Linked DNA regions of Prochlorococcus marinus str. MIT 9313. Each later gene encodes a partner of the first gene's protein in a complex. Links are inferred from orthologs where the notes say so. Each region holds a gene or a part of one and is shown on either strand. Other genes may lie near its edges. The genes, in order: accB and accC.

Region 1 (3,287 bases):
GAATTCATGTCGATGACATTGCAGGCGCCATCCTGCACCTAATCCAATGCGCTGCTGATGGACAGCGACCCATCGTGATCAACGTCACCGATGACCTGCCAACAGCTTATACAGACGTACTCGGGTTCGCCGCCCAACTACTTGGAAAGTCCTTACCCGAAATTGAGCCATTTGCAGTTGCCGCTGCACAGATGAATCCCATGGCACTCTCCTTCTGGCAAGAGAATCGCAGGGTCAGCAATCAGCTCTTATGCCGCGAGCTTGGCTATTCCCTGATGCATCCCAACTATCAATCCGGCCTTAGAGACTGTTATCTGGCAGAAGGTTTCAAGGTCTCACAGACGAATTTTCCTTAGTTGTTGAACGTTCCCGATCCGGACCACCAAGAATGAACTCGTTCCAATTAAAGGGCTTCTCTGGATCGATAAATGTCAACCCGGCATCGCGCAAAAACTGACTCCAATGCACCACCAACCAACCATTCCGCAATCCGGTACCAAGACCAAACAACAGCAAACCAAGCAGCAACCAGCGCATCATGGCTATGCCTTCTGAAGGCTTTGACGCTAATCAACTTATCGTTATCGCCATCGGCGATCCCGCTGGCATCGGGATGGAGGTCACCCTAAAGGCCCTCGCTTCACCAAGCTTGCCATCAAAGCTGCATCCCCAGCTGGTTGGCTGTCGAAAAAGCCTAGAACTGACCTATGCCCAATTACAAGCTCAAGGGATCTCTCCCCTAGCCAATCCAAAGAACCTCGACATCAAAGATCTACCCCTGCAGAGCACACTTCAGCCTGGATACCCCACAGCACAGAGTGGAGCCGCAAGCTTTCTATGGTTGACAAAGGCAACAGAACTCCTCTTGAAGGGTCGAGCCCGCGCCCTTGTTACCGCTCCTATTGCCAAGCAGGCCTGGCATGCAGCAGGCCATCACTATCCCGGTCAAACCGAACGACTTAAAGAACTGGTGGGAGCTGATCAAGCCTCCATGCTCTTCACCGCGATCTCACCTCATAACGGCTGGCGGTTCAACACTCTGCTAGCAACAACCCATATCCCGCTAGCAGCAGTCCCACAAGTGCTTACCCCTGAGTTGGTTAGAGCGAAGCTCAACGTACTCAAGGCATTCTGCCAAAGATTCAAAACCGATCCATCCATTGCAGTCGCAGGCCTCAATCCCCACGCTGGCGAGCAAGGCCAACTGGGCCATGAAGAGCTGAAATGGTTGATCCCAATGCTGAACAGATGGAAAACGGAGCACCCTGAGATCCAACTAGACGGTCCTTTACCTCCCGACACATGTTGGCTTTCAGCTGCAAAGGCTTGGCATGGCATCCCTTGCGCCCAAACCCCAGACGGGATCCTGGCCTTATACCACGATCAAGGTCTAATCCCAATGAAGCTGCTGGCTTTCGACTCGGCCGTCAACACCACCCTTGGGCTTCCATTTCTACGTACCTCACCTGATCACGGCACCGCCTTTGACATTGCCGGAAAGGGATGTGCCAGACCCGACAGCATGTTGGCCGCCCTAAAAGCCGCCTGGGAGCTCACGGAATCACGCTGATCAGCCAGGCTTAACACGCATCAAAACCTGACCGAACTCAACTGGCGTGCCGTTATCTACAAGGATTTCAACCACCTCGCCACTGACTTCAGATTCCAACTCATTCATCAACTTCATGGCCTCCAAAATGCACACGATCTGACCGACACCGATGCGACTACCAACTTCTACAAATGGGGATTCCCCAGGGCCAGGAGCACGGTAAAACGTGCCGACCATCGGTGCCGTTACCTCCAGGAAATCAGTTCTTGAACCTGGTACCGCTGGAGGCGGAGTCCCAGGTCCGACCATCTCAACTCTCGGTTCTGGAGCCGGTGAAGGCATCTCAACGGTCGAAGACAATGGCATCACCGGAGCCACCACTGCTGGTGCAGGGATGTTCCGCCTGACCTCTAGACGAAAATCATCTCCCTCAAGGCGAAATTCCTGTATGTCGCTTTCCGCCAAGGCTGCAAGCAACTGGTGCAGTTGATCATGATCGAGCTGCATAGCCATTAGTTCTCGCGACCGAGGTAGCTGTCGTTACGTGTATCGACTTTAATTTTCTCGCCCACAGAAAGAAACAAAGGAACCATCACCTGAGCCCCAGTCTCAAGGATGGCGGGCTTAGTGCCACCGGTAGCGGTATCACCCTTAACACCAGGATCAGTTTCAGTGATTTCAAGCACCACAGAATTGGGGAGCTCCACCTCAAGAGGATTTCCGTTCCATGAGACCACATTCACCTCCATCCCTTCCTTGAGGTATTTACGACTGTCACCAATCTGCTGCGCTGTAAGCCTGGTTTCCTCATAACTAGACATGTCCATAAAGACATAGTCACCGGACTCCATATAAGTGTGTTGAAGAGTCGACTTCTCAAGCAAGGCCTGCGGAAGCATCTCCCCAGCCCTAAAGGTTTTTTCCACCACGTTGCCGCTCTGCACCGCCTTCAACTTGGTACGCACAAATGCTGAACCCTTACCCGGTTTCACATGCAAAAACTCGACTACACGCCAAACAGAACCGTCTAATTCAATCGAGGTGCCAGTGCGGAAGTCGTTACTTGAGATCATTCCCGCTGAACGGATCAGATGGATCATACGGCTGTGCCAAAGTCCCAGCACAAGAAGAGTTCCACATGCCAAATACTCCTCTACTGACCAGCCTGATCACAGTGCTCGCAGTACTTTTACTGAATTGGGGTGATCCTGTTCTGGCTGCTCTGCCAGCTGGAAGTGCAGTGACCGATGGTGCCGCAATCCTGCGAAATGCCCTACCAATCGAACAAAAAGATCTCCGCCAAATGCAAGCCACCCTTGAGGCCACTAGCAAAGTGGTTGGGTCTTCAAAGGGCAATCGCTGGGTTGCGCTAAACGAAGCTGCTTCTTCTAGTCAGTTCCTAGTAATAACCCGCAAAAAGAGCATCCTCGCAGCCATCCCAGAAGCATCTCGAGAAAAGGGTGAAGCACTTTTGGAATCCTTGGGAAAAACGGTCCAGGCCCTGGGGGATGCAGCCAGTAATCAAAACGTAGATCGCTTCATCGACCTACGTCGCGAAAGTCTCAAGCAGATCGGTGATCTAGAAGCGCTATTGGTGAATGATTTTCCTTACACCATCCCTGAGGAATTCAACTCACTACCGCGGCTTCTCGGAAGAGCAACTGTATCGATCAAAACCACAAAAGGGAACATCACTGCTGTGATTGATGGCTACAACGCCCCTCTAACAGCCGGC
Region 2 (3,266 bases), 1.7 Mb from region 1 along the record:
GAGCCCCCTCAACAGCTACGCCTCTCAACCTGACACTTTCGTAGGCGAAAAACATTGTGGTTCCGGCTAGCAGGAACACGCCGAACTGCAGGATCGGATCCAGGCGCCACCCCTGAAAAAAGAAAACTCCTCCACAAAGGAGGCCGATGGCTGCGAAAAAGACGTCGTAGTCGCGTGCTAAGGCAGGCTTGAACGATCGCATGAAATACAGCAGAGCACCGCCTACTGCAAGCACGATTCCAACAATGCTGCCCCAGTTAAGACTGGCATTGACCACAATTGCGCCCCCTGAAAACGCCTGAACAGGAGGTTGAAAACCAACCTCGTTGGGCTCAGTCTACGAAGTGCGCCAAGGCTGCTTTGAGGTTTCGGTCAACCCGATCACTTGCGATACATCTGGTCGTTTTGACTGATCAACACAAGGGCAACGGCAGCTGGTATTACCACGATTACTGCGGCCCAAACGAGGCTGCTTAGATAATTGGCGAGAGAAGCGGTCATAGCAGTGGTTCTGACTTGGGCGAGGCCATCATGATCTTAATGATCAGGGGTGACTTTCTACGATGGAATTGCTGATGCTTTGAGCTTTGTGACACCAGTTCTGATTCAAGCGCTGCCAACGCTGCATCTGGTTCTGGCCTTTGCGCTTGCGTTTTGGACGCTGACATTTATCTTTCGGATCGTGCTCTCTTGGTATCCCCAGGTAAAGCTCAGCGAGGGGTTTTGGCCTTTGGTGAGTTGGCCCACGGAGCCTCTTTTGGCGATGACCCGCCGTGTGGTGGCTCCCATTGGTGGAGTGGATGTCACTCCCGTGATATGGGCTGGATTGATCAGTTTGTTGAGGGAGTTGTTGGTTGGCCAGCAAGGACTGCTCTCTCAGATGCTGCTTAAGAGCCAGGCCATTGCTTGAGATTGAACGAAGGAATTTCAGTCGAGCATGTCCTGTTCGACAAATTTGGTGTGAACATCTCCTCTCAGAAATTCTTCCCGATTGAGCAGTTCGAGATGGAATTCAACTGTGGTGGGGATGCCTGTGACAGCACATTCATTGAGTGCTCTTTTCATGCGTTTAAGTGCCGCGTCTCGGTTATGCCCCCAGGCGATCACCTTGCCAATCAATGAATCATAGAAAGGCGGTATGTCGTAGCCGGTATAGACGTGGCTGTCGATGCGTACCCCTGGTCCTCCTGGTGGTAACCAGCCTGTGATTTGCCCTGGTGAGGGGCGGAAGTTGTGGGTGGAGTCTTCAGCATTGATTCGACACTCGATGGCATGGCCTCTTAGTTGGATGTCCTCTTGTTTGATGCTGATGGGATCGCCTCCGGCGATGTGCAGTTGTTCTGCGATCAAATCGATGCCTGTCACCATTTCTGTGACGGGATGCTCAACCTGAATACGGGTGTTCATTTCCATGAAGTAAAAGTCACCCTTGCGATCAAGGAGGAATTCCACGGTTCCAGCGCCTTCGTAGTTGATGCTCCTTGCGGCGGCCACCGCAGCCTCACCCATTCGCAGGCGTAATTCGGGGGTGAGGGCTGGGCTGGGGGATTCTTCCAACAGTTTTTGATGACGTCGCTGAATGGAGCAGTCACGCTCGCCGAGGTGGATGACGTTGCCGTGTCGATCCGAGAGGATCTGCACTTCGACGTGTCGGGGCCGGTCAATGAATTTCTCCATGTAGAGCCCAGGATTGCCGAAGGCCGCTTCGGCCTCTCCTTGGGCGGCCTTGAAGAGGTTTTCCAGTTGGTCTGGCGTGGTGACCAGGCGCATGCCGCGGCCACCCCCACCTGCGGTGGCTTTGATCATCACTGGGTAGCCCATTCCCTTCGCCAGCTCAGCTGCTGCTTCTGGACTGGCGAGCAAGCCCTCGCTACCTGGCACAGTCGGAACACCGACTTGTTGCATGGTCGCCTTAGCGGTCGACTTGTCTCCCATGGAGCGGATTGCATGGGGTGAAGGACCGACAAAGGTGATGCCATGGTCACGACAGATTTCGGCGAATCGATCGTTTTCGGCTAGAAATCCATAGCCAGGATGAATTGCATCGACCCCGCGGGAGGTTGCAGCCGCGAGGATATTGGGGACATTGAGATAGCTCTTGCTGCTAGGGGCCTCGCCAACGCAGACGGCTTCATCAGCAAGTTGAACATGCAGCGCATTGCGATCCACGGTGCTGTAAACAGCCACTGTGGGGATATTCAGCTCTCTGCAGCTACGCAGAATTCTGAGGGCAATTTCGCCGCGGTTGGCGATCAGCACTTTGCCGATGGTCATCCCGCAGTAATCAGGCTTTGGGCGGATCGTATCAGCGCTCCTTGCCAGGCCACTTTGCAAAACGTTGGACCATTGGCCGGTATGATCCTCGATCGACGAAGCCCGCGAGGTTGAGTCGGCCACGCGGATGTGGTGGAATTGGTAGACACGCACGTTTGAGGGGCGTGTGGCTTCGGCCTTGCGAGTTCAAGTCTCGCCATCCGCATTCTTTCCTTACAACTTGACCTCACTCCCTCCAGCTGTCATTCCGGACACTTCGCTGGCGGTTGTTCTGGTTTCCAATGGCCCAGGGGAACTAGCGACTTGGGTTAGGCCCATTGCTGAGAGCTTGCATCGCAGCATTTTGATGCGTCCTCGCGCTGCAAGCTCGCCTATTGACTTGAGGCTGGTGTTGGTGCCTTGCCCGAATGCCACAGGACAGGAGGCTGATGCGGCTAGACGATGGATTCAGTTTGAGCAGATCACACCAGCAAATCAGTTTTGGAATTTGTTGTTCTTTCCCCGACGCTATGGGCCGTGGCCTCGCCAAGGAGTGGTCGTTTTCCTTGGTGGAGATCAGTTCTGGAGCGTGCTTCTTTCAGGCCGCTTGGGCTACCGCCATCTCACCTACGCCGAGTGGGTGGCCCGCTGGCCTCGTTGGAATGACTGCATTGCTGCGATGTCTCCCAAAGTGCGGGATCAGCTGCCACGTCGTTTCCGGGACCGTTGCACTGTGGTGGGAGACCTGATGGCGGATTTGTCTAGTCTTGCAAGAGCTGAAGCCCCGCTGCCACAAGGCGACTGGGTGGCTTTATTGCCTGGGTCTAAACGGGCCAAGCTCTGCGTGGGGGTTCCTTTCCTTTTGGAGGCGGCTGATCAATTGGCTCGGCTGCGACCTGGATGTCGGTTTTTGCTTCCTGTTGCACCTACCACAAGCGTGAAGGAGTTGGAAAGCTTTATGAGTTCGAGCAATCCGATTGCTGCTGCCTATCGCTCAGCTATTGCCATGGTCA

Evidence for each region.
Region 2: the proteins of accB (region 1) and accC are in contact, whole or in part, in a solved structure (PDB 8UXZ), measured with the Escherichia coli proteins. The link is inferred for Prochlorococcus marinus str. MIT 9313 from one-to-one orthologs.

What each region holds. Positions count from the first base shown.
Region 1 is NC_005071.1:33,483-36,769, reverse strand. Bases 319-3,287 are described here. They hold accB (acetyl-CoA carboxylase biotin carboxyl carrier protein), read right to left. Parts: upstream 2,066-3,287; coding sequence 1,571-2,065; downstream 319-1,570. Other genes in these bases: AKG35_RS00150 (peptidylprolyl isomerase), read left to right, coding at 2,691-3,287; efp (elongation factor P), read right to left, coding at 2,065-2,625; pdxA (4-hydroxythreonine-4-phosphate dehydrogenase PdxA), read left to right, coding at 539-1,570; AKG35_RS00170 (hypothetical protein), read right to left, coding at 328-540; AKG35_RS00175 (SDR family oxidoreductase), read left to right, coding at 319-356. Also shown: more of AKG35_RS00175, read left to right, coding at 1-318. UniProt on the Escherichia coli protein: This protein is a component of the acetyl coenzyme A carboxylase complex; first, biotin carboxylase catalyzes the carboxylation of the carrier protein and then the transcarboxylase transfers the carboxyl group to form malonyl-CoA.
Region 2 is NC_005071.1:1,689,037-1,692,302, reverse strand. Bases 102-3,049 are described here. They hold accC (acetyl-CoA carboxylase biotin carboxylase subunit), read right to left. Parts: upstream 2,275-3,049; coding sequence 928-2,274; downstream 102-927. Other genes in these bases: AKG35_RS08460 (hypothetical protein), read left to right, coding at 2,495-3,049; AKG35_RS08475 (YggT family protein), read left to right, coding at 590-910; psbX (photosystem II reaction center X protein), read right to left, coding at 382-501; AKG35_RS08485 (Ycf66 family protein), read right to left, coding at 102-277. Also shown: more of AKG35_RS08485, read right to left, coding at 1-101; more of AKG35_RS08460, read left to right, coding at 3,050-3,266. UniProt on the Escherichia coli protein: This protein is a component of the acetyl coenzyme A carboxylase complex; first, biotin carboxylase catalyzes the carboxylation of the carrier protein and then the transcarboxylase transfers the carboxyl group to form malonyl-CoA.